Regions from separate parts of the Streptococcus sp. Marseille-Q6379 genome, predicted to be linked through region 1. Evidence: predicted binding sites of a transcription regulator. Region 1 holds the regulator's gene; each other region holds the start of a gene.

The links. Region 1 encodes Rex, which represses fermentation and respiration genes when NADH is low (regulators of the CRP and FNR family bind a similar motif). Its sites were predicted from a motif close to TTGTGAANTANTTCACAA; they were not measured.
Region 2: pflB (formate C-acetyltransferase) is a predicted target of Rex. The motif match lies at 5,274-5,291, and genes of this name have one in related genera.
Region 3: ACWPVZ_RS06225 (class II fructose-bisphosphate aldolase) is a predicted target of Rex. The motif match lies at 6,102-6,119, and genes of this name have one in related genera.
Region 4: ACWPVZ_RS07750 ((S)-acetoin forming diacetyl reductase) is a predicted target of Rex. The motif match lies at 4,819-4,836, and genes of this name have one in related genera.

Annotation. Positions count from the first base shown of each region.
Region 1 is NZ_CBCPLV010000002.1:584,406-592,550, reverse strand. Features, by position in the region: gene ACWPVZ_RS09345 (glycosyltransferase) at 1-796, shown strand, start outside; gene ACWPVZ_RS09340 (DUF2142 domain-containing protein) at 808-2,235, shown strand; gene ACWPVZ_RS09335 (DUF7657 domain-containing protein) at 2,253-4,247, shown strand; gene radC (RadC family protein) at 4,294-4,980, shown strand; gene ACWPVZ_RS09325 (gamma-glutamyl-gamma-aminobutyrate hydrolase family protein) at 5,038-5,733, opposite strand; gene ACWPVZ_RS09320 (redox-sensing transcriptional repressor Rex) at 5,726-6,385, opposite strand; gene ACWPVZ_RS09315 (DUF1831 domain-containing protein) at 6,527-6,874, opposite strand; gene ACWPVZ_RS09310 (cysteine desulfurase family protein) at 6,876-7,988, opposite strand; gene ACWPVZ_RS09305 (ribose-phosphate diphosphokinase) at 7,992-8,145, opposite strand, start outside.
Region 2 is NZ_CBCPLV010000001.1:993,122-1,001,266, reverse strand. Features, by position in the region: gene ACWPVZ_RS04995 (serine hydrolase domain-containing protein) at 1-487, shown strand, start outside; gene ACWPVZ_RS04990 (hypothetical protein) at 471-1,145, shown strand; gene ACWPVZ_RS04985 (GNAT family N-acetyltransferase) at 1,162-1,614, opposite strand; gene ACWPVZ_RS04980 (carbonic anhydrase) at 1,700-2,482, opposite strand; gene pflB (formate C-acetyltransferase) at 2,744-5,056, opposite strand; gene dinB (DNA polymerase IV) at 5,324-6,430, shown strand; gene ACWPVZ_RS04965 (peptidase) at 6,547-7,437, shown strand; gene ACWPVZ_RS04960 (transporter substrate-binding domain-containing protein) at 7,654-8,145, shown strand, end outside.
Region 3 is NZ_CBCPLV010000001.1:1,234,786-1,242,930, forward strand. Features, by position in the region: gene ACWPVZ_RS06185 (M13 family metallopeptidase) at 1-29, opposite strand, end outside; gene treC (alpha,alpha-phosphotrehalase) at 111-1,736, opposite strand; partial or broken gene ACWPVZ_RS06195 (glucose PTS transporter subunit IIA) at 1,800-2,465, opposite strand; gene ACWPVZ_RS06200 (PTS transporter subunit EIIB) at 2,467-2,655, opposite strand; gene treR (trehalose operon repressor) at 2,812-3,522, shown strand; gene ACWPVZ_RS06210 (TIGR01440 family protein) at 3,574-4,134, opposite strand; gene ACWPVZ_RS06215 (hypothetical protein) at 4,150-4,488, opposite strand; gene ACWPVZ_RS06220 (hypothetical protein) at 4,521-4,877, opposite strand; gene ACWPVZ_RS06225 (class II fructose-bisphosphate aldolase) at 5,178-6,059, opposite strand; tRNA gene ACWPVZ_RS06230 (tRNA-Leu) at 6,205-6,290, opposite strand; gene ACWPVZ_RS06235 (gamma-glutamylcysteine synthetase) at 6,483-7,778, opposite strand; gene rplQ (50S ribosomal protein L17) at 8,027-8,145, opposite strand, start outside.
Region 4 is NZ_CBCPLV010000002.1:217,095-225,239, forward strand. Features, by position in the region: gene ACWPVZ_RS07730 (hypothetical protein) at 1-178, opposite strand, end outside; gene ACWPVZ_RS07735 (hypothetical protein) at 276-1,502, opposite strand; gene lepA (translation elongation factor 4) at 1,698-3,530, opposite strand; gene ACWPVZ_RS07745 (hypothetical protein) at 3,652-3,816, opposite strand; gene ACWPVZ_RS07750 ((S)-acetoin forming diacetyl reductase) at 3,918-4,682, opposite strand; gene ACWPVZ_RS07755 (rhodanese-like domain-containing protein) at 4,894-5,187, opposite strand; gene ndk (nucleoside-diphosphate kinase) at 5,189-5,602, opposite strand; gene ACWPVZ_RS07765 (cobalamin-independent methionine synthase II family protein) at 5,770-6,915, shown strand; gene trmFO (methylenetetrahydrofolate--tRNA-(uracil(54)-C(5))-methyltransferase (FADH(2)-oxidizing) TrmFO) at 6,975-8,145, opposite strand, start outside.

The DNA.
Region 1 (8,145 bases):
AACTAATGAATTAGCAAGAGAAGCAGGGGCGATTGTCCGTTTTGAACCTAGACAGGGTAAGGGAAATGTAGTTCGATCTATGTTCCGTGAAATTGATGCTGATTACTATATTATGGTTGATGCTGATGACACTTATCCCGCAGATGAGGTAGAAAAACTTTTAGAGCCGTTACGTTCAGGTATGGCTGATATGACCATTGGTGATAGATTATCAAATGGTACTTATGCTGAAGAAAATAAACGAGGTTTTCATGGTTTCGGTAATAATTTAGTCAGACTTCTAGTAAATAAATTATATAAGGGTAATTATCAAGATATTATGACTGGTTACCGGGGCTTTAATCGACTTTTTGTTAAGACCTTTCCAGTTCTTTCCCCTGGCTTTGAAATTGAGACAGAGCTTTCTATTCACTCATTAGATAAACGTTTTAAATTGGTCGAGGTTCCGATTACCTATCAAGATAGACCAGAAGGCAGTGAATCTAAGTTAAATACTTTCTCAGATGGTTTTAAAGTTCTTAAAATGATTTTTAACCTTTTTAAAGATTATAAACCTCTTTTGTTCTTTAGCTTAGTTAGTCTTGTATTATTTATTTTAGGTCTATGTGTAGGAATTCCTGTAGTAACTGAATTTGCTAAAACAGGATTAATTGCTAAGATGCCATCAGCAATTTTAGCAACGGGGTTGATGATTCTTGCCGCTTTATCTTTTATTGCAGGGTTTATTCTAGATACACTAGTAAGACAAAATAGAATGCAGTATGAGTTGAAAATCTACGACTTTTATAAGGATTGATAGAATCTATTATGGAAACGATAAAAGATAATTTTTTTAGTAGAAAAGGTTATAGTAATGTTTTACTCACGATCATTCTGATGGTTACTCTACTTACGGGATTAGTGTCTATTACTTTGAGGAGCCCTATGGTGGGATTAGATGAAATGGGGCATTACGCAAGGAGTATTGAACTTTCAAATGGTAATTTACTTAGTTTACAGGATGGGAATCCTGCACTTGCTGGAGGAAAAATTTCAAATACACAATATGAATTTATAGAAAAAGCTAAGCAAGTTCAATCGGGTAATTCTACTAAGTATAAAGCGACGGATAAAGATTGGTATCATAAATTTTCTTCAATTCCTTTTACTAATCAGAAAAGGTTTTATGTGAATACAAATACTGTTCCCTATACACCTTTTTCTTACTTACCATATGTTTTTACAGCTTATTTGTCGAAAATTATTGGAATAAAGCCTGTTACAGAATATTTGTTAATGAGACTTATTGGTTTCTTAACCTATTTTCTTTTGTTTATATTAGCTATCAAAATTACACCAGTTGGGAAGTTTACTTTAGCATTTATTTCTACTATTCCGACTGTAATAGTTAGTTGGACTAATATTTCTGCCGATGGTTATATGGTTGCAATCTCAGCTTTATTCTTTGCTGTAATATTGAGAGTGGTTTATTCCTTAAAGCAAGGAAAAAACATTACTTTAAATGATGTACTAGCTGTCTCGATTGTAACGATATTATTATCAATGGGAAAAATTCCAATATTCCTATATTTATTTTTGCTATTACCGCTTGCGTTCTTACTTAAAAAAAGATCAAATTTTGAACATAAGGCATACTTTTATTTATTGCTTCTTTTTGGTCTTAGTTTTTTGGTAACTATATGGTGGGTACTGATTGTTAAGAACATTAATACAGGTGCTTATTTTGGTAGAAATGTAGATACGTTCAAGCAGTTGAGTTTTATCTTATCAGATATTCCAAGTTTTTTAACCTTACTTGTTCGTACATTATTGGGCTATAATTTTTTTGTATATACTATTGGGTATACGAATGATTTAGCTGTACATGCAATTCCAAAGTTGTTTACCTACTTGAGTGCTACAGCACTGGTATTATCAGTATTTGCTAAATACAATAGTCAAAACTATCTGAAAGCACCAAGAAATATTTATTTTAAGTTGTTTGAGATTTCAAAATATTTAATTTCTTTTGCTTTTATTGTTTCGGTATTTATCATACTTTACTTACAGTTCTCAGAAATTGGTAGTCATACCATTGATGGAGTTCAAGAACGATATTTTATCCCAATTTACTTCATTTTATTAAGCATAATTCCTAAACGAAAAATATCATCTGGATTATACCTGACTATAATTTCGTTATTGGCAATTTTACCAGCGATTTCTTACTGGTTAATTCTTTTTAATCAACTCTAGAAATGGAAAATAATTTTATGAAAAAAGCTCGTAGTTTGGGGATATCTTTTATCAAGTGGCGTTACGTAATCGCTCTATTTGCTCTTATTTGTTCAGTAAGTCTGAATCTTAATGGTAGTTCAATTGCTAATTGGAATAACTTTGGTGTTAGAGAAACCGTGTCAGGTGTTCAGTCTGAAACAAAGACAGTTGACGATTATCAAGGCTTTCAAAAATTAAAGTTATGGGTTCCATCACTGTATCGTACGGATGATACTATCATAGGTAGTCCTAGACCAATCAGATCTGATGAATGGTTAGTCCAAACACCTTTTTACTTATCTCAGGTAAAAACAGGAAATCATTTTACAAATAAATCCTATCAAGTTACAGGTCAGAATATGATGCTTGCTTATAATGTTTCATCCTGGCATATTTCAACGATAGGGAAACCATTTAACTGGGGATTTCTTTTCTTAGGAGCCTCTAGAGGGTTATCTTGGTATTGGAGTTTTAAAATTATAGCAATGCTACTATTAGCTTATGAATTTGCTATGATTTTAACCTCTAGGCGTAAGCTATTATCAGCTGTATCAAGTTTTTGGATAACTTTCACACCAACAGTACAATGGTGGTTCATGCAACATCTTGGCGATGTGGTATTCTTTTCATTATTGATAATGGTGTCTATATATCATTATTTTAACTCTGAAAAGAAAGTGTTCAAAATATTAATGGCAATAAACTTGATAATTGCTCTTATTGGGTTCCCATTAATTATATATCCAGCATTCCAAGTCCCATTTGCTTATATTATTCTATTATTTACAGTAATACAGTTTTTCAAGGCATTAAGAAATAAAAAGGTTACACTATTTGATGTGATTGTGATTACATTAACTTTATTTGTTTCGCTTACGATAGATGCATTGACCATTTATCAGAGTTGGGATGCAATATCAGCAACTCTTCATACTGTATATCCGGGAAAAAGAATTTCTGTTGGTGGGGAATATACTTGGAAAAATTTAAGTGATTTCTTATTTAATATCGTTCTGCCATTTAAGGCTCCTCAAGTAAGTAACCAAGTTGAACTATCAAGTTCATTTAATTTCTTACTTTACATACTGATAATCTTGCCTTTTGTTATTAAAAGGAAAGATATCAATAAAAACATCTTTGGGATTGTCTTAGTAGTTTATTCACTAATGCTGATGCTTTATAGTATAGTTGGTATACCAACCGTACTATCTAAATTAACATTGTTTAGCTATGTACCATTTTCTAGGTCGTGGCAATCGATGTCAGTAATTGCAGTTTTTGCTTCGATATGGTTTATATCTTTTATCTGGGATAAATTAGAGAGAGTAAAGTTAACTAAAATTTTACCATCTTTATTCATTGTCACGATACTCTACTTATACAGAGGACTAACAGATGATATCTATAAGAATTATTTAGGAAGGTTTACATCCGTTATTTTAATTGTGATTATGTTAATTGCTTTTATTTGTATTCTTTATAGAAAAAAAGGTGTATTCTATCCTATTATGTTAGTCATTATAACTGTGAGTGGATTGACTGTTAATCCACTCACACATGGCATAGGTGCTATTGAAAATAAATTACTATCTCATGAAGTTGAAAGCATTGTAGGAAGAAATCCTAATGCGATTTGGATGTCTGATTCTACAAATCTCTATCACTTTGTTCAAATGTTTGGTGCTAAAAGTATAGATGGTGTTAGATTTTATCCCGATAGACAACTTATGTCTAAAATTGATAAGCAAAATCAATATGAAGATGTATGGAATAGATATGCACACTTAAAATATTCATTAACGAACGAGAACACATCTATGACTACACCAGTTCCCGATAATGTAAATATTAACTTAAATATAAATGAGTTAAAAGACTTAAATGTAAAATATATTTTGACAACTAGAGACTTAAATAAAGAATTTGGTTCGTCATTTACAGAGATTTATCAGGATAATGATAATAATAGAATCTTTGAATATTTGAATTAACTTCCCCCTCCCACTTACGAATAAGTAAGTAGGAGGTTTTTTTCTTATGTATAGTATTGTAGCTGAGGAGTCGGGGCTTTTGCCTCGTGAGCGTCTCTTGCAGAAAGGAGCAGAAGTGTTGTCTGACCAAGAGCTGTTGGCGATAGTGCTGCGGACGGGGACCAAGTCTGAGTCGGTCTTATCTATGGCTAATCGTATTTTGAAAGGGATGACGAGTTTGGCGGATTTGTCTCGTTTGTCCTTGAATGAGCTTCAGGAGATTCCTGGTATTGGACGTGTGAAGTCTATTGAGCTCAAGGCTATGGTGGAGTTGGCTAAGCGGATTGAGAAGGCTGAGTTGTCTCGTTCTGAGCAGATTATGTCCAGTCAGCAGGTGGCTCGTCGTATGATGTTGGATATTGGGGACAAGCCTCAGGAGCATCTGGTGGCTATCTATTTGGATACGCAGAACCGTATTATTCAGCAAAAGACGGTCTTTATTGGTGGGGTCCGTCGTTCGATTGCTGAGCCACGTGAGATTTTACATTATGCCTGTCATCTGATGGCAACGTCTTTGATTGTGGTTCACAATCATCCGTCAGGTGAGGCCTATCCAAGTCGAAATGATATCGATTTTACTCAAAAGATTAAGCGGGCCTGTGATGACTTAGGGATTTGTCTGCTTGATCATCTGATTGTTGGAAAATCAACCTATTATTCCTTTCGTGAGGAGAGGGAGGATTTTGATCTTTAGGTTGAACCTATGTGATAAAGACAAGAGAAAAGCAACTGAGTACAGTCTCAGTTGCTTTTAAAGTTCGTTAACGACGTATTCAAAGAGTTTGAGGTCTTCTTCGCGTTTGTCTAGGAGAAGCTCTGGGTGCCACTGTACACCAAGGAAACGAAGGTCTGGACTATTTGACTCAACGGCTTCGACGGTGTTGTCCTCAGGGTCACGCGCAATGACACGAAGGTCAGAGGCCAAGTGTTTGATACTTTGATGGTGGAAGGAGTTGATAGAGGTTTCACGTCCGTAGATTTCTGCCAACTTACTGTTCTCATCAACAATCATCTCATGGTAGAGGTAATCAGACGGCTTGTCCTGCCAGTGATGCTCAATATCTTGATGGAGGCTACCACCTAGTGCGACGTTCATGAGTTGGGTTCCACGACAGATTGAAAAGATGGGTTTCTTCTGCTTAGTGGCTTCCTCGATGAGTGCCATTTCAAAGATATCCCGTTCGAGGAAGAAGTCATCTTCACTGGCATGGTTCTCTTCGTTGTAGAATTTAGGGTCAACGTTTTGCCCACCGATCAGGATAAGCTTATCAATCATGGAGATGTAGTTCTTGGCTTCCGAAGGATCGGATACTGGTAGTAGGATTGCTAGGCCACCGGCTCTTTGAACTCCTTCTACAAAGCCAGATGGGGCATAGGACCAGTTGATGTCTTCATGGGCTGGATTAGGCCTTACATTGGCAGTGATTCCGATAATTGGTTTAGTCATTGTTTCTCCTTGATTTTTCTTCTTCTTTCATGAAATAGAGTAGGGTTTGTAGTTCGCTAGTCAAGTCTACGTATTGGACTACCACATGGCGTGGAAGATTGAGGTTGACCGGAGAGAAACAGAGAATGCCTTCAATTCCGGCATCAACCAAAAGATCAGCCACCTCCTGGGCCTTAACTGATGGCACTGTCAGGATGGCTGTTTTGATATCTTCTTGGGCAATCTTGTCCTTAATTTGGGAAATCCCATAGATAGGAATCTTGTCCTCGGTTTGAGTTCCAACCAATTCGTTATCGTCTGTATCAAAAGCCATGACCAGCTGCATGCGGTTACGCTCTTGAAAACGGTAGTGGAGGAGGGCACGCCCAACATTCCCAACACCTACGAGGAGTACCTTGGTAGTCGCATTGTCATTTAGGAGTTCAGCGAAAAATGTCATCAGCTTGTTTACGTCATAACCAAAACCACGGCGACCTAGCTCACCAAAATAGGAGAAGTCACGACGAACAGTAGCAGGGTCAATCCCAATCGCTTCAGCAATTTGTTTAGAGCTTGCTTTATCGATATTTTCACGATGGAATCGTTTGAAAATACGATAGTAGAGAGAGAGACGTTTGGCAGTGGCGTTTGGGATGTTTTTCTCAAATGTCATTGATCGCTTTCCTTTCTTTAATTAGTATGATTCTCCTATATTTTAAGAAAAGTTTGTGAAGATTGCAACAAAATAGTGTAGATGAGGCGATATAAAAAACCTATCACATGGATAGGCTATTTCTATGTAGTAAGAAAAAACTTAGACTTCTTCTTGCTCGAAAACGTTACGATCAACCAAACTCTGCATCAAGAAGTAGAATTTTTCTTGCAAGATGTGGTGATCTTCATTTTTAAAGATATTAACGTTACGAAGGCCAGATTTGTCTGTGATAGACAATTTGAAGCCGGTCAAGTCTTTGTTAATAGTGATTTTGAGTGGGAAACCTTCGCCTGAGTTAGGCACTTTTTCGAGAAGGCGGTGCAACTCGTAGTTTCCGATTTTATTTTGCACAAAAGTCGTATCACGTAGAGTGAATTTTTTGACATTAGGACTGATGGTGTAACGGTACTTACAGTCAGTCAAATGAATGCTTTTTTCAAATGCCATGTTAGTCTCCTATGATTTGATTAAGTTTTTCTGCTAGGGCCTGGAGTTCTTCAGCGGTATTTTCCTCTGATAAACTAATGCGAATGGCTGTTTTTAGCTTGTCAGAATCCTTGCCATAGAGGGCCTGGATGACATGGCTAGGGTCAACAGTTCCAGCAGTACAAGCAGAACCTGTTGAGACAGCAAAGCCTGCTAGGTCTAACAAGGTTAAGAGAGGCCCATTTTCCTTACCAGTAAAGCTAATATTGATAACGTGAGGTAGGCTAGATCCTCCGCCATTAATTTCATAAGGAATGGTAAGGGAATCTAGAAAGGACTGACGAATCGTTTCAACATGTTGGTAATTGTCTTGGTAGTGGTCACTAGCATGCTTGTAAGCAGCGGTCATACCTGCAATACCGACCAGATTTTCAGTGCTGGCACGGCGTTTTTCTTCTTGCTCACCACCGTGGAGTAGGTTGTCAAAATGCAAATCGTTATGATAGAGCAAGCCGACACCTTTAGGTCCGTGGAATTTATGGGCACTAATAGAGAGAAAATCGGCTCCAAGTTCCTCTGGGTGAATAGGAAGCTTTCCTGCTACCTGAACGGCATCGACGTGGAAGGCAGCTTGGTGATTGGCAAGCAAGTCACCAATTTCCTTAATAGGAAGTAATTGGCCAGTCTCATTATTGGCATACATAACAGAAACCAGAATGGTATCGTCACGTAAGGCATCAGCGATTTGTTGGGCAGTAATGACTTGATTTTCTGGTTGAATATAGGTTACTTCAAAACCAAAACGCTCTTCCAAGTAGGCCATAGTGTGAAGGACAGAGTGGTGTTCAATAGCAGTTGTAATCAGGTGCTTACCTTTAGATTGATTGGCTAGGGCGTAACCTTTGATAGCTGTATTGTTTCCTTCAGTCCCTCCAGAAGTGAAAATAAGCTTACGAGCAGGGACTTCAAAGTGTTTGGCCATTTCTTCACGGGCTTCACGAAGTTCCTTAGAAGCCTGTCGACCGTAAACATGGAGGCTGGATGGATTCCCAAAGGTTTCAGTCATGACATGTGTCATAGCTGAAATAGCAGCAGTATTTAAAGGAGTTGTTGCTGCATTGTCCAAATAAACCATAGCTTAGTCCTCGTTTGCAGTGTAAGCAAAGAGTGGGCTAAGTGGTTGACGTTCGAAAATACGAGTAGTAGCGTTAGCGATTAGCTTACTTGCTGAAATGTATTTAACGTTTGTAGGAACTTTTTCTTTAGTTGCAACTGAATCTGTCACCAAGATT
Region 2 (8,145 bases), on a different contig from region 1:
CTCTGGACAAACACTGGATAAGCTCTTTGACAGCGAAATTTTTCAACCTTTTGGTATGACTGAAACACGGTTTGGGCCAGTTGAGGTTGCTGTTCCAACTGTTGAGGGAATTCCGGGAGGAACTGTTCACGATCCCAAGGCTCGAGTGCTCAAAGAGCATACAGGTTCAGCAGGCCTCTTTTCAACCCTAAAGGACTTGGAAATCTTTGTTGACCATTATTTGACGGATGATTTTGCTAAAAATCTGACGCAGAATATCAGCCAATCCAATAAGGAACGTAGTGTCGCTTGGGACCTCCAAGGCGATTGGATTCTTCATACTGGTTATACAGGTACCTTTGTGCTTATCAATATCCCAGCTCAACGTGCAGCTATTTTCCTCAGTAATCGTACTTACTACAAGGATGAGAGAGCTCAATGGATTAAAGACAGAGATGTTTTAATTGAGATAATGAAAAAGGAGCTGATTCGTGAAACGGTCGAGTAGACATTCTAAGGAAAGCAAACTTGTCCCTTGTTTTTTGAGTCTCCTCTTTTGTGTGCTTAACGGGAGTAGTCTCTTTGTCTGTGGTATGTGTTTTGGGGTGATGGTCGACTTGTTGGCATTTGATAAAGATTCCTTCTATTTAGGTGTTCTTGTATTTTCTTGTATAGTAGTCCCTATAATCGCTTCTTCTTATATCTTGATAAGAGAGATACTATACAAATTGATTCATTGCCTTGGTTATCGTGCCCAACCTGATTTGAAAGTCATTCGTATGAGGAGAGGATTTGATATTCACTTTCCTGTATTTGAAAAGTACGGTCAGGACTATAAGTTACTCTACAAGAAGCGTTCCAAGAAGCTTCAAATAGGGTATTTGCTTATATGTTTAGGATACTTTAGTGGACTTAGCCTTATAATGATTACCTTTACAGTTCTATTGAGAGGACTGTTTGAGCTCCTAGAACTAGAATCAAAACTGTCATCTTCTGAATATAAACAATTTCTTGGTTTTTTGGTCTGCATGGGAGTGTTTGTCCTTCTTTTTAAAGGGCAGAAATACTGGAAAAAGATCGCAGAGACATTAAAGAAAAGAGAATATGTATCAGTTCTTGCTGTTGAGCATGGCTATCCTATATTTGCGACAAAAGAAGAAGCTTAAGCAGTTGACCTACTGCTTAAGCTTTTTTACTTAGTAATGATTTTTCAACAGTAATGTGTTGGATACCAGCCTCTTCAAAGATTTTACCGACTTCCTGATAGCCATTATTGAGGTAGAACTTAAGTGCCCCGAGTTGAGCATGGAGAGAAATAGTCTGGAAGCCTTGCTCTTGTGCAAAATCTTCAGCTTCTTTTAGGAGAATGCTCCCCAGACCTTGACCTTGGTAGGCATCGAGCACCGCCATACGTTGGAGGGTAAGCTGAGTCAAATCTTTATTAGGCAGTAGGCGTACGGTTGCTGCAGCCTTGTCTTTATCATCGTATAAAACAAAGTGAATACAGTAGGCTTCATTTGCGTCAATCTCGATGGAGTGAGGAACTCCTTGGCCCTTAACGAAAACGGTGTTTCGAATAGCCACAGCATCTAGATAAGTCTCTGAAAGTGTATCTCTTGTATGTTTGATAATCATAGGACCAGTGTAACAAAGTCTATAGCTAATCGTCAACGAAAAAAAGCTCGATGAGAGGAGTAGTCATCAAGCTCTTTATCTTGTTTTATTCTTTTATCTTTCGACCGTTTGTATCTTGGATAGGACGGTTATTTTCAAATCCAAGGGTTTGAGTGAATTTCTCCACTTGTTCCTTGCTGACAGTTTCTTGATTCTTGAAGACAATCCAGTTAACACCTTCAGTACATGGAGGTGTTGTTAGGGAACCTTCAAAGTTGTAGTAGTCCTTGTCTTCAGGATAGAAATCATCAAGTGAGATGGCCTGAGAAAGCTCAGTTTCAGTATTGGCCGCCTGAGGCATTTTGTCCCAGATTTGTTTTAAGGCTTGATTTTCATCGCCATAATTATAGAGAACTGAGATAACTGTGATTTTCCCATTATCTGTCTTATATACGAAGTGCCCCTCTAGGGGATAAGTCTGACCATCAATTTCATTCTCAGCTGGTGCGTGAAAATGGAACTGTTGCAACTTGTAAACTTCGTTACCAATCGTTAGGGTATTCTTTGGATTTTTAAAGCTGACTTCAATAGTATGCCCGTTATTTTCAACTTGAGCTTCTGATTCTTGATTATTAAGGATTAGTTCAGGAAGATCAACGTCCTCAGCTCCGGTGATATTGATCGGAGATTGTTCTTTACCATTTTTGCTGAGTTCATAATCTTTCGAAAGGTCACCCCAATGGTCTGGACCAGTAGAGCCAGTATAACCCCATTGAACGTCCTTGGACTTTGAGTTTTTGGTTTTTGTCTCGGATTGGCAGGCTACGAGTAGGACTGTACTTGCTACGAGAGCTACTAATCCAATTAGCTTAAAACTTTTCTTATTCATTTATCCTCCTTATACTCTTTGGTCATATAACAATGGTAGCTTACGTGTTATTATCAACTATCCATCTGATGTAATTGAGTATCGTTTCTCTAAGGTGCTTCTGAGAGTGAAGTGTTTGGAGAAACCAAACGGAAACGCTTTTATTTTATAGCTAATCTGAGAAAAAGTCAAATGTAAATTATAGTAGATTTAGAAAAATGTAATGAAAACAAGTGTTTTAAAAAAGAAAAGAACTCGCAATTGCGAGCTCTTTATTCGTTTTTATCCCAAAGCGTCGTCCATTGAAAGAACTTCGTGGAAGACACGTTGTGTCAATTCAGTTTTTTGTTCTGGAGTGAGGTATTTAGTGTTTACACAGTATCCAGAGATACGTACGATAACATCTTCACCGCTCATGATCTTTTCATAAACGTCTGACAAGTCCATTACGTTCAAGTTAACGTGTTGTCCACCATTTTCGAAGTATCCGTCGAGGATAGTTACGAGGTTATCAACTTGTTCGTCGTGAGTCTTACCAAGGGCACGAGGTGATACTTGAGTAGTAAGTGAGATACCGTCAGCTGCATAACCGAAGTCAAGGCTTGCAAGTGAGTTCAAGTTTTGCAACCATCCACCTTTAGCTTTGTTAGATGGGTTAGCACCTGGTGAGAAGAATTCCAATTTAGACAAGTTCACTGAACCATCTTCGTTGAGGTATACCCCTTTGTGAACTGGAGAGTTACCAGTTTGTTTAGAGTAAGCAACGTTAGAAGTGATTGTAAGAAGTGAAACTGTAGCTTCTGCATCTTTGTAGAGTTTGTGGCTACGAAGACGAGTAGTGTAAGCTTCAATCAACCATTCTGCCAATTCGTTTGAACGTGGGTCATCTTCACCCCAACGTGGGTATTCACCGATTGTTTCGTAGTCGTAGATGTAGCCATCTTCGTCACGGATTGGTTTAACTGTAGCGTATTTGATTGCTGCCAATGTATCAACAGTATTTGCGAAACCACAGATACCGAATCCCATGTTAGCACGTTGTTTAGTTGGCAAGAAGGCCATTTGAACAGCTTCGTAGTTGTACTTATCAGTCATGTAGTGGATGATGTTAAGGGCATCTACGTAAGTGTCAGTCAACCAATCAAGAGATTTTTCGAAGTTAGCTTTAACAGTGTCAAAGTCAAGAACTTCATCACGGATTGGATCGATGTCAAATACTTTGTAGTCTTTATGAACATCGTCGTAACCACCGTTCAAACCAGTAAGAAGGGCTTTAAGTACGTTAACACGAGCACCGAAGTATTGGATGTTGTGGCGTTGTTCTTCGTTTTCTGGGTCAAGTGGTGATACACAACATGAGATACAGCTCATTTCACCGTATCCGTCTTTAGCCATAGTAGTCACACCTTCGTATTGGATAGAAGAGTGCTTGTGGCTCATGTGCATACAGTAGCGACGGAATGAGTAAGGCAATTTGTCAGTCCAAAGAACTGTCAAGTTTGGTTCTGGAGAGTTACCGATGTTGTCAAGAGTGTTCAAGAAACGGTAGTCCATCTTAGTAACACGGTGACGTCCGTCAGCACCCATACCAGCCATTGAAGTTGTGATGAATGTTGGGTCACCTGAGTACAATTGGTCGTAAGCTTTTGTACGAGCAAACTTAACTGTACGAAGTTTCATAACGAAATCATCAACGAATTCTTGGATTTCTGATTCAGTGTAAGTACCACGAGCAAGGTCACGTTCTGCGTATACGTCAAGGACGATTGGCACACGACCAAGTGAAGTAGCGGCACCGTTGATGACACGACATACTGCCATGAAGGCGATGTTTGTCCATTGGATAGCTTCTTTAGTATCGAAGGCAGGACGACGAACATCTACACCGTAAAGGTCACCAAGGCGAACGACATCTTGAAGTGCTTGGTATTGAAGGTTAACTTCTTCACGAAGACGGATAGTTTCTTCGTCGATTTCTTTAATAGCATTCCAGTCGTTAACTTTTTCTTGCATCAAGTAGTCAGCACCGTAAAGGGCAAGACGAGCGTAAACCCCGATGATACGTCCACGTGAGTAAGCATCTGGAAGACCAGTAACTGTGTGAGCGTGACGTGCACGACGGATGTTTGAAGTGTAAGCACGGAAGATACCATCGTTAACTGTAGTCACGTATTTTGTGAAAATTTCGTGTACAGCTGGGTCTGGTTCATAACCGTGTTCTTTCAAAGCAGTTTCCGCCATACGGATACCACCTTTAGGCATGAAGTTCAATTTGAAGAGTTCATCATTTTGGATACCATAGATAAGTTCATCTTCTTTTGAAATGTACCCTGCGTCAATGTCAGCAATTGAAGTTGGACGAGTATCCATTGGGAAACGTCCTTCAGCTTCATAGCCTGCTTTAGTTTCATCTACGATTTTTTTAATTTTTAGAGAGCGTTCAGTTGGTCCTGCAAGGAAGCTTTCGTCACCATCATAAGGTGTGTAGTTTGCTTGAACGAAACGTGAAACGCTAGCTTTTTCTTTCCAGTCAGTACCTTTAAAGCCTTCCCACGCTTTTTCAAAAACATCTGTGTTAGTTTTAACCGTTGCCATAGTTTGGATCTCCTATAATTCTAGTAACAAAATCATCTGTTACATTCTCTAGAAGTATTCTATCACACAGTAAACGCTTACACAACTTTAAAACTCCATTTTTAGAGACATTCTTTTATAATACAGTTTTGAAAACGACAAATCTGTATTATAAATTTCTGTTTTTTGATAGATTTTGGTATCATAAGGGGAGAATGCTTTGTAGTTCCAAAGTTTTATGTGAAAAGCTTTACAATGAGATAAATCTGAGAAAGGAGGCAGGGAGCCATGTTAGAGTTTCCTCTAATAAATGATACCAGTCGGAAAATCATCCATATTGACATGGACGCCTTTTTTGCTCAGGTCGAGATGAGGGATGACCCCAGTCTTAAGGACAAGCCGGTTATTATCGGTCATGATCCTAGAAAAACAGGGGGACGTGGTGTGGTATCAACTTGTAATTATGAGGCTAGAAAATATGGTGTCCATTCAGCCATGTCTTCTAAGGAAGCCTATGAACGTTGTCCTAATGCTGTCTTTATCTCAGGAAATTATAGCCATTACCGAGAGGTAGGGATGCAAATTCGTGAGATTTTTAAACGCTATACTGACTTGGTTGAGCCTATGTCTATCGATGAAGCCTATCTTGATGTGACGATAAATAAACTTGGTGTCAAATCGGCGGTTAAGGTAGCCAAGCTTATCCAGTATGATATCTGGCAGGAACTTCACCTGACTTGTTCAGCGGGCGTTTCCTATAATAAATTTATCGCCAAACTAGCCTCTGATTTTCAAAAGCCTGCTGGTTTGACGGTGGTACTTCCAGAGGAGGCTCAGGAATTTTTGGAAAAGCTCCCTATTGAAAAGTTTCATGGGGTAGGTAAAAAGTCAGTTGAACGTCTTCATGACATGGACATCTACACCGGTGCCGATCTTCTGAAGGTTCCTGAGATGGCTCTGATTGATCGTTTTGGACGTTTTGGATTTGATCTCTTTCGAAAGGCTAGGGGAATTTCCAATAGTCCTGTTAGGCCCAATCGTGTCCGTAAATCTATCGGAAGTGAGCGAACCTACGGCAAGCTTCTTTATAATGAAGATGACATCAAGGCTGAGTTGACTAAGAATGCTAGGCGAGTAGCTGAAAGTGCTCAGAAAACTAAAAAAGTCGGTCGAATTATTGTCATCAAAGTCCGTTATTCGGATTTCTCAACCTTAACCAAGCGTATGACCTTGGACAAATCGACCCAGGATTTCGACACCATCGAAAGGATTGCTCATACCATTTTTGATCAACTGGAGGAAAATAGCAGTGGTGTTCGTCTCTTAGGTGTTACTCTGACAGGTTTGGAAGACCAAGAGGGCAGGCAGTTAGATTTGGATGATTTGGAGTCATGATATAAAAACAATATAATAGGTAGAGTTTTGCTTCATACCCTGAAAAGTGACCTTGAAGAATCATCAGACCTATGCTATCTTAAATAGTAACCAATAGAAATGAGGGAATAAAAGTAATGAAAAAAGTTTTTACTTATCTGGGCTTGATTTTAGCAACCTGCTTGGTTCTTGTAGCCTGTGCTTCCAATAAACCAGCTGAGAAGAAAAAGGCGACACCAACTCCGACAGAACGTGCCAAGGCTGATGCGACAGTTTTAATTGATACCATGCTTGGAAAATCTAGTAACGGTTTTTCAAAACTCTACGGTGAAAATTACGAAACCTGGACTGAAACGAATGTCTTTGAAAAACAGGTTGCAGACACTATTGAAGAGAAGGGGTATACACCGGAAGAAAAGTATACGTTTAAATACATTGAAGGCTATGATGCCAAGACTCCAACTCAAGTACTTTCTAAGTTCCTTAAGGTCCGTCGTAATATGATTGGTAAGATTCAGGACTATAAGCTGAAGGATGTCAAAGTTAAGGGAAATGATGCGACAGTTACCTTTACTTCACGTTCTGTTAGTGCCTATGGAGCTGCAGCTGCTGTTCGTACTCTCCTTATGAGTCTCTATGACAACGACATTGACAAGTTGAAACAATGGAATCAAGCTGATAACAATGATGTGGAAAAGGGGAAGGCCAAAGATCTCACAACGAAATTCCTTTATGGTGAAAACTTTAACGGTGATTTGACGCAATTTAAGGACATTGATAAAGAAATGTCCTACACACCTTTGACAGGTGCTGATAATCTGGAAAAGACCTTCAAGCTTACTAAAGATGATGGTGGAAACTGGACTATTTCTGTAGAAGATTATAAAGAGCTTGCCGAAGCCTTGGTCGACCATGACGAATCAGGAAGCAGAGCCGTTTACGCCGAACGTATCCATAAGAATTTGTCAGACTATCAACCTGAAGATAGTAGCGACTCAAGCAGTAAGTCATCAGGTAAGGATAAGTAGTGTTTTAGTGGATTTGATGTTAAACATGTATGGAAAGCTGTTTTGGACGAAAAGAGTTGTCACTGGTGTGGCAACTCTTTTCTATCTTGTTATTTCTACCCATTCCTCCTATAACCTTTATCTATCACCACTTAGGATTTTATTATTAGACGAGTTGGGATGAAGATGGTAAACTGTTATCACTAACTATTAATGAAAGTATCGAGGAATATAGATATGAAAAAATGGCTTGCAGGTTTAGGGATTCTTGGCTTGTCAGTTTTGACTTTGGCTGCTTGTGGAAACAAGAGTGACGGTAAGTCATCTGGTGAGAAGCAGATGATTACTGTTGCGACAGACTCTGATACGGCGCCTTTCACTTTCAAAAAAGGTGACGACTTCAAGGGTTATGATATTGATTTGGTCAAGGCTATTTTCAAGGATTCGGACAAATATGAGGTCAAGTTTGTAACGACACCTTTTGATTCCATCTTGACAGGGGTGGATTCTGGACGTTATCAGATTGCGGCTAACGACTTCAACTACAATGAAGAACGTGCTCAGAAATATGGTTTCTCAGATCCGATTTCACGTTCTAACTATGCCATCACTAGTGCTGAGGGGACCAAGTACACTAGCTTAGATGATTTGTCTGGTAAGACGACAGAGGTGCTTCCTGGCTCTAACTATGCTCAGTTGCTTGAAAATTGGAACCACGCTAATGCGGAC
Region 3 (8,145 bases), on a different contig from region 1:
TGGTAAAAATCATCTTGTAAGCGTGTCATTACACTTCCTCCATCAACATTAAAAGTGCTTTCATTATAACAAAATTCCCCAGCAAAAGCATTTACTGAGGAAAGTTTGGTTTATTTTACTAAGATTGCTAGGGTTTGATAAGGTTTCAAAATTATCTTTTCAGCAAGCTCTACATCATCATAATTGGATAAGAGCACGCGCCCTGACTGATATTCTGCTGGAATCGCTACTTCGACTTCACTTCCATAGAAATGATTGAGTACCAAGAGTTTTTGATCCTCTAAGTGGCGTTCAAAGGCGTAGACTTGTTGACTATCCTCAAATGCTGGCTGATAGCTTCCTTCTGAAATGATAGGCATTTCTTTGCGCAAGCGAATCAATTCTTTATAGAATTTAAAGATTGGTCCATCGATTTCATTTTCAACGTTGATGTCTTTATAAGATTTACCGACTTTCAACCATGGAGTGCCTGTTGAAAAACCTGCATTCTCAGAAGCATCCCATTGCATTGGCGTACGAGAATTATCACGTGATTTGGCTTGAATGATCTTGAAGGCCTGCTCAGGAGACTCGCCTTGGTCCAAGAGCATTTGGTAAGCATTGATGGACTCGACATCCACGTAATCTGCCATAGAATCATAATCTGGATCAATCATCCCGATTTCTTCGCCCATGTAGATATAAGGTGTTCCACGTGATAGGTGAATGCTAGCTGCTAGCATGGTCGCTCCTTCATTACGGAAGTTCTTGATATCCACAAAGCGATTCAAGGCACGAGGTTGGTCATGGTTATTCCAGAAAAGGGCACTCCAACCACCTCGTTCACTCATTTCCTTACCCCAGGTATGATAGAGACGTTTGAGCTCTTCAAAATCAAAGGGAGTAATAGTCCATTTTTGACCATCTTCATAATCTACTTTAAGATGATGGAAGTTAAAGGCCATAGACAACTCGTGACGCTCCGGTGCTGAATAAAGAACGCAGTTATCAATGGTTGTCGATGACATCTCTCCAACTGTCATAAAGCTATCATCAGAACCAAAGGTCGCTTCATTCATCATACGAAGATAGTCATGGACAATTGGTTTATCCGTATAAGCTGGTTTCCCTTCATTTTCAGGGCAATCTACCAAGACTTCATCTTTCCCAATCAAATTGATCACATCGAAACGGAAACCTTTGACTCCCTTGTCACGCCAGAAGTTGACCACCTTGAACAACTCCTTACGGACATTGGGATTGCGCCAATTAAGGTCCGCCTGTGTTTCATCAAAGAGGTGAAGATAGTATTTCCCTGTATCTCCAAAAGGAGCCCAGGCAGAACCACCAAATTTAGACAACCAATCGGTTGGTTGGTCCTGAATAAAGAAGAAATCTTGATAATACTGGTCTCCAGCCAAAGCTTTTTGGAACCACTCATGCTCCGTTGAGCAATGGTTGAGCACCATGTCTAGCATGAAATCAATCTTGTGCTCTTTTCCGACACGGACCAGTTCTTCAAAATCAGTCATGTCTACAAAGACAGGGTTAACGGCTGTATAGTCTGAAATATCGTAACCATTGTCACGTTGTGGGCTCGGATAGAAAGGATTGAGCCAAACCATATCCACGCCCAACTCTGCTAGATAAGGAATTTTTTCAATGATCCCTCTGAAATCACCGATTCCATTTCCTGTCGTGTCCTTATATGATTTTGGATAAATTTGGTATACAACCTTTGTTTTATCTAATGCCATGTGATTTTTCCTCTTTTGTTCTTTATATGAAGAGGTGGAAGCGTAACGTCTCCACCCCTTAGCTTATTTTGTTCGATGAGCAATCATGAGAACATCACCACGTTTGATATCACGTGGAAGATCCCCTTCAACATCTGCTTGGAAATCATCTTGATTTGTAATGATAACTGGAGTCTCAGTGACCAAACCAGCCTTTTTAATAACATCCATATCAAAACTAATCAATTGTTGACCAACAACAACTTTATCACCTTGTTCAACATGAGCCACAAAACCTTTTCCGTCAAGGCTAACAGTATCCATACCAATGTGCATTAGCATTTCAACACCTTCTTCAGAAACGATGCCTACGGCGTGCTTAGTTGGGAAGAGTACTGTCACTGTACCATTTACTGGTGAAACCAATTCGCCTTGACTTGGTTCGATGACTACCCCCTGTCCCATGACACCTGATGAGAAAACTGGGTCTGTGGCTTGGCTAAGTGGTTTAACTTGACCAGCAAGTGGGCTAACAACCTCTGCTGATTCAGCAAGAACTGTTGGAGTTGCAGTATGTGATGCAAATTCAGCCTCTTCTTGAGCTGCAAATTCTTCCTTAAGTTCTGTATCATCTTCTGTCTTAGTAAAGAGACCCACCTTGCGGAAGAAGAAAGTTAGGACCATAGGTACAATGATAGCAACAAGCATGATTGCTGCAAATGGAATCATATATTTAGGTTGAAATGATAACTTAGAATTGACCTGCATTGGTGAAAGTCCCCTTAACAGCAGGAATGGCTTCGATTGTTTTCACATCTGCCTTCTTGTCATCACCAAGAACGAAACTCATACGCGTCGCACAGTGAGTAACAGCAGTCACATTTTCTTTACCACCGATTGCAGCAAGCAAATCTTTGGCTTCTTGTTCAAATTTACCCATTTGAATCTCCTTTTCTTTTTTGACAATATCTGATTAACTTGATAAACTAATTGTAAACGTTTACAAATTTGTCTGTAAGTGTTCCGGAATTTTTTAAACATATTTTTTGAAAAAAACATTAGTTGTATGTTTTTTTGCCTACAAATAAGGAGAACAATGAAAAAATATCAGATTATTTATAAGGATTTAGAGAAAGCTATCCATGATCAAAAATATCAAGTGGGAGACTTTCTCCCGACCGAGCAAGAACTGGTTCAATCTTACCAGGTTAGTCGAGACACTATACGAAAAGCATTAACCTTACTCGTTGAAGAAGGCTTGGTCAAAAAGATTCATGGCTCTGGCTCCCAGGTTATTAACCAGGAACAAATCAACTTTCCTGTGTCTGACCTTACTAGTTACCAGGAGCTAATAGTACAACAAGGCCTTAATTCGCAAACCAACGTTATTTCTCTGGATAAAATCATCGTTGATTCCAAACTCTCAGAAAGAACTGGGTTTTCTAATAGCCGACAGGTCTGGCGTGTTGTTCGTCAAAGAGTCGTTGATAGCTGCGCCTCTGTTATAGATATTGATTACCTAGATACTAGCCTTGTTCCTCAACTAAACCGTAACATTGCTGAACACTCTATTTACGACTACATCGAGAATCAGCTCAACCTTAGCATTTCCCACGCCTTTAAAGAAATCACTATTGATAATGCTACCGATCAAGATAAGATTCTTATCGACCTAGGTAAAGACCAGCACGTTGTTTGTATCCGTTCTAAAGTTTATTTAACTAATGGAAAACAGTTCCAATTTACGGAAAGTCGCCACAAACTTGAAAAATTCAAATTTGTCGATTATGCCAAGCGTCGTCATTGAAAGAAAGGGCTCTGCTCACAGAAAAAGTATCGAACACTTGTCCGATACTTTTTAGTTTTTACGGATAGGATCTGCTAGATACTCCGCACGAGCACCACCAATCAACTTAGGTCGACTCGCCAAAGCAGTCACATGGGCACCACCTAATTCTGGAGCAATCGGGCGAAGAGGAACTTGGACCCTCTTCACATGCATACCAATAGAGGTATCCCCAATATCGATACCAGCCTGAGCGACAATTTCCTCCACCTCAACAGGATCCTTCATATAGTCGAAAGCAGCCAGCTGACCACTTCCCCCAGCATGCAAGGTCGGAAGAACATTAACAATTTCCAAATCTTTAGCCATGGCGAGCTCACGCTCAACAACCAAAGCACGATTCAGATGTTCGCATCCTTGAACAGCCAAGTAAATTCCTTTAGGTTCCAAAACTTCAAGAATCGTTTTCACAATTCGTTGGCCAATTTCACGGCTAGAGGCTTTTCCGATTATCCCACCAGCGACCTCACTGGAAGACAATCCCAAGACAAAGATAGCTCCTCGCCCAATAGCGGAACGTTCAACAATATCTTCTACAAGCACACGTGTCTTCTCTTCTAAATCTAGCAACATCACAACAGCCCTCCTTTAGACAACAGCTGTATTCAGGATTCGCACAATAAGATAGTACAGAATCACAAAAAAGATAAGGAAAAATACCCCTAATAATAATAACTGCCTACGGCGTTTCTTACTTAGATCCCAAGAGAAACCAAATCCCATCAAAAAAGGACCAACACTATAACTTAGCATAAACCATAAATCTACGCGTGCTATATGCCAAAAAGAAGAAATAAAGGCCACTAAACCTATTAAGGATAATATCCAAGAAAACTCCCAACAATCTGATTTAGCAAAAGCCAAGCCTATTAAGAAGCAGCCCAAGGCAGGCATGATAATAAATGATAGGGTCATAAAATAAAACATGCCATTATTATAGCATGTTTTACAGTTTCATGTTAGTGGCGGTTAATGACACCATAAGCAATAGTGAATGCAATAGCAGCAATACCCACAACGATTGCCATGACAGCCCAGAAAATAGTCATCGCACGGCGTCCCTTGCGATTGTTGAAAGGAAGTCCCCAACCAATCATGATGACACCTAGCAATCCAAGCCAGATTTTATAAGTGATAACAATCGCCGCATCAAAATAGGCAAAAGCAACCAAACCTAAACCTAGCAAAGAAATCAAATAAGACCACTTACCCTTCAAAAATGAAGGCAAGGCCCAACCAAATAACACTAAACCTAGTAGAGCAAGAGCTCCACCACCAAAAAATACAGGTACAATATAATTATCAAACATATTCATATTATAGCATATCTTAAAAAGTTAGGAAATAGAATCTATCAACCAAAGCCATATCCAATCTTTAAAATTTGTTTCCTCTCAATCACAGATTGATTCGCAGATACTAACTATTTATTTGGGTACAAAAAAACAAGACCCAGAAAGGACCTTGTTTTAATAGCCTAATTGCGCTTTGTTTGCACTACATCTATAATCAAAAGGAACTGAGATTTAGAAAGTGTGGCAAATTTGTGGCAAAACATAAGAAAAAGGCTTGTCCATATTGGACAAACCCTTTATTTTCAAGCTTATATAGTCTAATTAAGCTTTGTTTGCTGAACCGAATACGTCGATACGTTCTTCAACAGCTTCTGTAATAGCTTCGAAACCTGGTTTCAAGAATTTACGTGGGTCGAAGAGTTTCTTCTTGTCGTATTCTGCTTCATTTGCTTCGTATTCAGCAACAAATTTACGTGTTGCGTTAGCAAATGCGATTTGACATTCAGTGTTAACGTTAACTTTAGCAACACCAAGTTTGATAGCTTCTTGGATTTGATCATCAGGAATACCTGATCCACCGTGCAATACGATTGGGAAGTTAGGAACAGCTTCTGTCAATTTTTGCAAGTGGTCAAGGTGAAGTCCGCTCCAGTTTTCTGGGTAAGGACCGTGGATGTTACCGATACCTGCTGCAAGGAAGTCGATACCAGTTGCAACCATAGCTTTAGCATCTTCGATTGGTGCCAATTCACCATCACCGATGATACCATCTTCTTCACCACCGATTGTACCAACTTCAGCTTCAACTGATACACCGTTAGCGTGTGCAAATTCAACAACTTTAGCTGCTTTTTCAAGGTTTTCTTCAACTGGAAGGTGTGAACCGTCAAACATAACTGAAGTGTAACCTACACGGATACATTCCAAAGCGTCATTGTAGTGACCGTGGTCAAGGTGAATAGCAACTGGTACAGTGATACCCATTGATTCAACCAATTCTTCGATAAGGACTTTACACAATTTGTAACCACCCATGTACTTAGCTGCACCCATAGAAGTTTGGATAAGTACTGGAGCTTGTTTAGCTTCTGCTGCACGCAAGATAGCTTGAGTCCACTCAAGGTTGTTTGTGTTAAATCCACCAACTGCGTAACCATTATCACGAGCTGCTTGGACAAATTTTTCTGCTGAAACGATTGCCATTATAAAGGCCTCCTATATTTTTTTGGGTTTGAACCCGTTTACAAGTTTATTCTATCACAATTGAACTCAAAAAACTAGCTTTTCTACAATTTGTAAGCGTTTTGATTTTTTAATACAAAAAAACCAGTCATGTGACTGGTTACTCTGCGGAAAGAGGGACTTGAACCCTCACGACCTAAAGCGGTCACAGGATCCTTAGTCCTGCGCGTCTGCCAATTCCGCCATTTCCGCTAACAACATTAGTTATTATATCAAGATTGACAACTCGTGTCAATACTTTTTTGAAAGTTTTTTAATAACTTTCTCTTGTCTCTTTCGAAACAACTATTATATAATACCATTTATTGTTTGCTGACGTCAATACTTTTTTGACTTTTTTTAAATTTTTTAGCAAAAACTATCTATCATATCTCTTGTCAAAGGTTAAGCTAAACTCTTATTCAGCCTATCTAATTTCTCTCTAAGGGGAGCTAAGTAAACTTCTTCTCCAAAACCACGCAATTTTAAGCCATCCTCAGCACAAGACAATAACGATTCTGTCAAAGGTAAAATCATTTTGAGGTCTGTAGCAGAAATATCTTTTTTCGAAAATAAACGACGAATTCTAGGGTAATCATAGTCAAGTGCTTCAAAAAAAGGTGAGTCATTTAAAATATTTTCTAGATTTACCAAATTGACTAAAAGACCAAGGTGAAAGGCTGCTGGCGCAAAGGTTGATGAGAAAGGTTGGGTACAAACACTGCGAAACTCAACGGTTCCCCTAGTCGTTAAGTCTTGAAATTGATAAGAACGGTGAGTCTTAAAATCTTCCTCACTTGGTTCAATAGTGACTACTTCGCCACGAATAGAGTGTGCTTTGATAGATGGCGTACTCAGATAGTCTTTAGCGCGTATTGGTTCAAAATAGTAAGTTTCGTCACCACGCTTAGCAGTAAAAAGGGCTGTCTCAGACAAGTAAGAAAAATAGTCATCTTCATTCTTAAATACCTTAGGAAATACTCCTGCATTTTCCTCAAACACACCATGCATGGAATTCTCCCAGAAAACATCACGGGAAAGCGCTAAATCCCAATCAGAACCCCAAAACTCAGAGTTTGCCAATAATACTGCCTTGGGTCCCTCTATTTGGTTAAAAGCATTTAAGACTCTTAAATAGGATGTTTTTGAAACATCTAATTGTACCTGACTCCCACAGATGAAAGAAGCATATTCTGGATAATCATGAAAGAAAGGATCGTTCTTTGCTTTAGATAGCTCGAGAAAATCCATAAGCATTTCATAACGAGGAGATTTAACAGGTCTGTTGTCATTTTTTGCCCAGTTTGGATTCACTCCCCAACCTTGCAACTCATGATTATGATTCTGAAGATAGGATTGGATTATACTGAGGTAAGTATCCAGACGTTCCTCAACCTCAGAAATTCTCTCAGCCTTTGCAAAAGCAAACTCGATCGTATTGTACGAAACTTCAAAAAGAATCATGTCTCCAGAAACTTTATCGATAAGCTGAATAGGATTATTATAAGAATCATACTTATCAGCTTGAAAATCAAAATTATCCAAAAGATAGACTAGTAACTGTTTTGTAAGAGAGACATCTGTAGCATTACCACTCAAATTAACAACTGGGTATTCCAACTCAATCCCCACAAATAATTCGGGTTGCTCCTTAATTGGCTCATAGTACCTTTGCTTAAGCAGTTCCTTGGCTGTTGTCAAAATAATGTCCCCCTTTTTAAAATAAGCTTATTCCATTATATCAAAATATTCAGACGATTTATAGACAAAAAAACGCCTGCTTACGAAAAATAACCGTATTACCTTTCGTAAACAAGCGTTACATGCTTATTTATTCCCATTTTTATGATGAGTGTTCCCGCTAGGCGTATGCCCAGCGGTAGACCAGAGCTAGACTAAGAAAAGCTAAGCTATTCCATCATCATAACACTCAACAAAATTGATAAAAATTAAACAAGTTCGATGATTGCCATTGGGGCAGCATCGCCACGACGTGGTTCTGTTTTAAGGATACGAGTGTATCCACCGTTACGTTCAGCATAACGAGGTGCGATTTCTGAGAAAAGTT
Region 4 (8,145 bases), 370 kb from region 1:
CCACTGCTTGATCAGAAAAATAATTCTCCCCTGCTAAAATAAAGCACTCATAGATGATGCCAACAGGATTAGCAACCTTCAATTCAATACGAACTGCGCCTAATCCCAAGGCCTCCACTTGCTGAAAACGCTCCAGAATAGCCTGTCGCTGACTGGGGATAAAACTCATGATATCCATAGTGGCCCTCCCAAGATTCCTTTTTGTCTATTATAGCCTAAAGCTGAAAAAAATGCTTGTAATGGGTTTCTTGAAAAGACTAAAAGCCCATGAATCCTTATTTAGCTTCTTTATAATCTCTAAAGTCCGATTTTATAGTGTTATCGTAATCATGTTTATCTACCCACTCCTTAATATCAGCAAACGAATGAATTTCCTTCCTAATACCAGCACCGTCCTCTACAGAAATTACAATTGCTTGCTCTCCATTTGTTCCCAACCAATGTAAAATATCATTGGTCTGCTCTTCAGGGGAAAAATAGATTTGTGATTGTTTGTCGTACTCTCTATCTCTATAGGACTCATATTGAGCCAATTTCTTTTTATAGGCATCATATTTCCTATCATAATCTTTTTGGGCTTTTTGACGTGCTTTTTCGTAAGCTCGATAATCTTTCTGATAGTCTTGTTCTGCCTTCTTATTAAGAATGTCACTAAAACTTAAAGGTTTAATAGGAAAAATAGAATCAGGAAAAACATTAAATTCTGGAACTTTCTTTGGCTGGCTTGGTTTATTAGGTAGGCTGCTTTTCACTGGCTCAGTTGGACCGACCGGAAAATCTCCCTCCTTACCTTGACGGGTCAATACTTTAAATTTCTTTAAGGTATTACTGTTTGTTGTTGTCTGATTAACAGCCTCTTCGTAAATAGGCTTAACTTCAGAATTTTCTTTAAATAGATTAATTTGATTCTCTTGTTTTGAAGTATCTACATTATCAATCTCTAGGATCACATTTAGATGAGCTGATAAATGGTTGTTTGTTTGAGCTGGTGACATTCTTAAAAGCTCATCCAAGTTTCCTTCTCTCTTTAAATATCCCCACATGTTGCTATCATTCACCTGATTACGAGCAGAAGTCTTATCACCAAAATAAAGCAATTCATCCTTACTATAAGAATAATCTGGTAGGTCTCTAGTTAAAAATTGATTCGTATCTAAATTGTAAGCAAATTGCTTACCGTTTTGAGAATTCTCCAAGAAAACATAATCGTAACCATCAATCGATCTTAAAGACACAGCCAACTCCTTAATATCTTTAAAATCTTTTACTTTCTTCAAATATGGGGTCAAATTAATAATTTTCTTTTCAAAATTTTTGTTGATATCATAAACTACCAAATGAACTTGATGGAGACTACTCATGGTGTCGTAATAGCGAACAAAATGATTTCTACCAATCAACTCAGTAGCTACATTATCTTCAGAATTATAGTAAGTGGGTTCTTCATGACTAATGGCAACATATTGTTGACGTCTACCAAAAATCTCATTGGACTTTATCATCTTTTAGAACCATCTGTAACTCTTCTACAGCTTTTACATGAAATTTATGTTTGACATAAGCATTTCCTAAAAGAAAAAGTGTGAGTAAAGTCGCAGTATAAATCCTTCCACGCTTCGAGAAGGGAAATCTTAAAATCTTCTTTATCATAACTGTTTTACAAAAATAGCCAGAACATCACATTCTGACTATTACTTTTATTTCTCATCTTCGTCCATTGAAAGTACTGACAAGAAGGCTTCTTGTGGGACTTCAACCGAACCGATAGCTTTCATACGTTTTTTACCGGCTTTTTGTTTTTCGAGGAGTTTACGTTTACGTGAAACGTCACCACCGTAACACTTAGCCAAGACGTTTTTACGAAGGGCCTTGATATCTGTACGGGCAACAATTTTTTGACCGATAGCCGCTTGGATAGGCACTTCGAATTGTTGACGTGGAATGATTTTCTTAAGCTTGTCAACGATAAGTTTTCCACGCTCGTAGGCAAATTCCTTATGAACGATGAAGCTAAGGGCATCGACCTTGTCACCATTAAGGAGAATATCCATTTTCACCAATTGTGAGCGACGGTATTCTGACAATTCATAGTCAAAGCTTGCATAACCACGTGTAGATGATTTCAATTTATCAAAGAAATCAAAGACAATTTCAGCAAGTGGAATCTGATAAATAACGTTCACACGATTATCATCGATATATTCCATGGTTTCAAAATCACCACGTTTACGTTGTGCCAACTCCATAACAGCACCAACGTATTCTTGAGGAACCATGATTTGAGCTTTAACATAAGGCTCTTCGATGGCATCAATACGTGTAGGATCTGGGAATTCAGATGGGTTAGACACTTCAAGCATCTCACCGTCAGTCGTATTAACATGGTAAACTACCGATGGTGCTGTCATGATGAGATCAATGTTAAACTCACGTTCCAAACGCTCTTGGATAACATCCATGTGAAGAAGACCCAAGAAACCACAACGGAAACCAAAACCAAGGGCTTGAGACGTTTCAGGCTCAAACTGAAGACTGGCATCGTTCAACTGGAGCTTTTCAAGAGCTTCACGCAAGTCATTGTATTTATTAGACTCAATTGGATAAAGACCGGCGAAGACCATTGGATTCATTTGCTTATAGCCATGGAGTGGCTCTGCTGCTGGATTATCCGCAAGTGTTACTGTATCACCGACACGGGTATCCGCAACAGTCTTGATTGAGGCCGCGATATAACCAACATCACCTGTCGCAAGGTAGTCACGGCCAACAGCTTTAGGCGTGAAGATACCAACCTCAGTAACATCGAAGGTCTTGCCATTAGACATCATTTGAATCTTATCGCCTGGTTTAACCATTCCGTTAACTACACGCACTTGGAGGATAACCCCACGGTAGGCATCATAAACAGAGTCAAAGATAAGGGCTTGGAGAGGCGCTTCGACTTCACCTTGAGGTGCAGGAATTTTCTCAACGATTTGTTCGAGAATCTCCTCGATACCGATACCAGCTTTAGCTGATGCAAGCACGGCTTCAGAAGCATCTAGTCCGATTACATCTTCAACCTCTGTACGCACACGTTCAGGATCTGCAGCTGGAAGGTCGATTTTATTGATAACTGGTAAGATTTCCAAGTCATTATCTAGGGCCAAGTAAACATTGGCAAGTGTTTGCGCTTCAATTCCTTGAGCAGCATCCACCACCAAGATTGCACCCTCACAGGCAGCAAGAGAACGTGACACTTCATAAGTAAAGTCCACGTGTCCTGGTGTGTCGATAAGGTGGAAAATATATGTTTCGCCATCTTTAGCTGTATAGTTAAGCTCAATAGCATTTAGTTTGATAGTGATACCACGTTCACGCTCGAGGTCCATACTATCAAGGAGTTGCGCCTGCATCTCACGACTTGATACTGTCTCAGTCTTTTCCAAAATACGATCAGCAAGGGTTGATTTACCGTGGTCAATATGGGCAATAATAGAGAAGTTACGAATCTTCTCCTGTCGTTGTTTTAATTCTTCAATATTTGGCATTTTTATCTTTCCTAGTTCTTACTTGTGATTATAAAAAAACTAATCGTTACCTTCTATTATACAAAAAAGACAGGCTTTTGCCTATCTCTAATATCTGCTTTCTGAGCGCATTTAATCCTTCTTATTTCTTAAAAGTATCGTTGTAGTGCTTATTAATGATTGCAGAGCGCTTGTTTTCTGTAGAACTACTTGAAAATGGAGCTAAACCGAAGGCTAGTACAACAATTCCCAATAAAATGAGACTAAAAAATGGGTGCTCTATAATATAGTGTAAAATATCTGACATAGAAAGGCTCCTTTTAAAGCATAATTAATTAAGATTATATTATCAGAAATATTATGTTTTATCAAGTAAAAAAAGAGAGTCTTCCGCTCTCCTTTTTAATATTAATGGAATTGCATCCCACCATCCACGATGATGGTTTGACCTGTGATGTAGTTTGAGTCAGGTCCAGCTAAGAAGCTAACTGCTGCTGCCACATCTTCAGGTTCTGACAAACGTTTGAGAGTAATGTCTTTAGCAAAAGTTTGCATACCCCATTCATCATCTTTACCAGCGTTCTTACCAACTTCATGAGCAATGTCAAACATCATTGGAGTCTTAACGATACCTGGTGCATACGCATTGACAGTGATACCTGAATCAGCCAAGTCACGCGCCAAAGTTTGAGTGATACCACGCACTGCGAATTTAGTACCACCATATACAGTCAAGTTAGGGTTACCTACGACACCTGCTTGTGAAGTCGCATTGATGATTTTACCACCATGACCAAGTGCTTTAAATTGTGCTTGTGCAGCTTGAGCACCCCAGATAACACCACCGACATTGATGTTAAATGTACGTTGGAACTGTTCTTCAGTAATAGTATCAAGTGGTGTTGTTGGTGCCACACCGGCATTATTAACAACAACATTCAAATCACCAAAGTGATCAACTACTTTTTGGAAAGCTGCTGCCACCTCAGCTTGTTTAGACACATCAGCTACAACCGCAAATGCTTTGTCTGCTGACAATTCAGCAACCGCTTTTTCTGCAGTTTCAGCGTTGTAGTCTAATACCCCAACTTTAAAACCATCTTCAACCAAACGTTTTGCAATCGCAAAACCAATACCTTGACCTGCACCTGTAACAATAGCAACTTTTGACATACGAAATCCTCCTCTACCAATTGTAGTTACAAGCTTAATTAAAAGCCCTATCTCAATTGGAATACGCTAAGTTAATCAAGTTCTGGCAAAGTCATTTTCATAGGCTTTGTCTTAACTCAATGAGAATTTTACTACTTTGTGAAAACGTTGTCAAGTAATTGTCATACTTTTCTGAAAACAAATAAGACCACCGCAGGTGGTCTATTTTCTATTATTTTTCAAACGTAAACCCTAGTGCTTCCATATCGTCCAAGCCACCTAAGTTGGAAACCTTAGTATAGCCTCGTTCTTTCAGTACGCCTGCAGCAAATTCTGCACGAGGCCCCATTTTACAATAGAGGTAAATTGAAGCGTCTTTTTCAGCTGGAATCTCAGCAGAAAAAAATTGTGTATGAGGAATCAAGAGGGCATTCTTAACATGACCTTCTGAATACTCTTCTGGACTTCTGACATCAATTAACAGTCCACCCTTAGCTAAATCATATTGAATCTGTACTAAATCCATCTTACTCACCAAACCAAATCTGAATTTCTCGAGCCGCAGATTCTTCTGAGTCAGAACCATGAACGATATTCGGAACCATATCCCCATCTGGTGCAGTTGCAAAGTCTCCACGAATCGTTCCTGGAGTAGCATCCCCAGGATTGGTTGCTCCCATCATATCACGCCATGACTTGATAACACCTGGGCCAGACATAATACCAATAACTGCTGGGCCACTCATCATGAATTCAGAAATACTAGGGAAAAATGGTTTATCAACCAATTGGGCATAATGTTCTTTAAGACGTTCTTCGTCAAGCATCAGCATCTCCATACGCTCAATAATGAAGCCACGTCGCTCAATTCGATCAATCACTTGTCCCATCAAGTGTCGTTTTACAGCATCTGGTTTAATAATAAAGAATGTTTTTTGCATGTTTCCAACCTTCATCGTTTTCTTTCCATTTTACCATAGGAAATATCATTTTGCAGACCTAAACCTTATATAGTCTAAAACTATATCCACAGCCAGAAATTAACTATTTTTCATTAGTTCAAATAAGAAGTACTATAGATTTAAATACACATTTTGAGGTAAATACAATGACAAAATCTAAATTCCAATTAGTCGGTTCCCTTCTTCGTCCTACGGATCTCCGTAAATACAAGGACGAAATCGAGCATCGTGACGACATCCAGTATCCTTTCTATGATGCCCTTCCTGGTTATCAAGAAACTGAAACTGCAGATATTAAGCAAATTGTGTCTGACCAAAAAGCTAACGGAATTGACATCCTTACTGATGGGGAGTTTGGACGTTCTATGTGGCACTTGGACTTTGTCTGGGGACTCAAAGGTATTGAACGCTACATTGCTGAGCATGGTTACACTTTTAAAGACCATGATGGTGGTCAATATGAAACACGTAAAGATATCGGTATTCGTATCACTGAGCCTCTCTCAGGTAAAAACCACCACTACCTAGATATTTACAAATTGGTTAAGGCTGAAGCTGGTGATGAAGATATCAAACAAACTATCTGGGGACCTGCTCATGCCTACACTGAACTTGCTATCTTTGACCGTTTGGCTGGTCCTGGACAAGTCTATGAAACAAATGAAGACCTCAAAAATGGTTTGATTAATGCCTATAAAGAATTCTTGGAAGAATACAAGGCTGTCGGTGGAAAAATTGTTCAATTTGATGACTGTCTCTGGGAACTTTTTGACCCATCAAACCCTGCAAGTTTCTTTGCGGAAGGTAATTCTGATTTAGCAGAATTGGCTGATGAGTTTGTAGCTATCAATAACGAGGTTGTAGACTATGCTCACGAACTTGGTTTAACGGTTTGGACGCACAACTGTCGTGGTAACTATGAAAGCCGTTCTGCTGCCGAAGGAACTTACGAAGCCATCGCTAAGAAGTTCTTGGCAGAGCAACACTATGACCGTTTCTTCCTTGAGTGGGATAGCGACACCGCTGGTGATATCAAAGCTCTCGAAACCCTTAAAGACAACAAAGCTGAAGTTGTACTAGGACTTTTGTCTTCTAAAACTACTGACCTTGATGACGAAGAACGTGTCCTTGATTTGCTTGAAAAAGCGAGTCAAATCCTTCCAAAAGAACGTCTCTTCCTCTCTCACCAATGTGGTTTCGCCTCATGTGACTCAGGTAATGAGTTGGCAACACCTCAACAATGGGCTAAAATCAAACAAGGTCAAGAAATCGCTAAGAAATTCTTTGGCTAATTGAATACTTTTAAATCATAAAATCCCTTGCCGTATTCGGTAAGGGATTTTAATGTTGTCTAAGCTTGAATAAAAGGTTGTAAATCTTTAAGAGCTCGCTCAGCAATTTTTTCATAGCGCTCTTTCTTGTCACGAATACGTGGCCCTTCCAACTCTTTGATAATACCAAAGTTAACATTCATTGGTTGAAAATGTTTACTTTCAGCGTGAGTCACATAATATGGAAGACTCCCGATAGCTGTTGTGTGAGGGAAGATAACCTCATCTTCACCCTTAAAGAGACGGGCAGCATTGATGCCGGCAACCAAACCTGAGGCAGCTGATTCAACATAACCTTCTACACCAGTCATTTGTCCTGCAAAGAACAAGTTAGGGTTTGATTTTGACTGGAAAGTCTGTTTGAGCAAGTTTGGTGAATCCATGTAAGAGTTGCGGTGCATTACCCCGTAACGTACAAATTCTGCATTTTCAAGACCTGGAATCATTTGGAAGACACGCTTTTGCTCTCCCCATTTGAGGTGGGTTTGGAAACCAACAATATTATAGAGGCTACCAGCCGCATTGTCCTGACGAAGCTGAACAACCGCATAAGGTGTCTTGAAGTCACCATCACGTGGACCCTTATAATCCTCAGGATACTCCAAACCAACTGGTTTCATAGGACCATAGAGCATTGTCTTGATACCACGTTTAGCCATAACTTCGATAGGCATACAGCCCTCGAAATACTTTTCTTTTTCAAAAGAATTCAAAGGAGCTTCTTCAGCTGTTGTCAAGGCCTCGTGGAAGGCCATGAACTCTTCCTTGGTCATTGGACAGTTTAGGTAAGCTGCTTCACCCTTGTCATAGCGTGACTTAAGGTAGACTTTGTTCATGTCGATAGTCGCTTTATCAACAATCGGTGCAGCGGCATCATAGAAATAGAACCCATCTCCACCGTTTAGCTTGTGAATTTTTTCAGCTAAAGCATCAGAAGTCAAAGGACCTGAAGCAATAACTGTAATGGCATCATCAGGAATTTCTGTGATTTCTTCTCGGATGACTTCAATTAATGGATTGTTCTCAATTTCAGCTGTCACTGCTTCTGCATAACCTTCACGGTCAACCGCCATGGCACCACCAGCTGGCACACGGTGAGCTTCTCCATTACGCATAATGATAGAGTCCAAGCGACGCATTTCTTCTTTAAGAAGCCCTACAGCATTTGTCAAGCTATCGCCACGGAAAGAG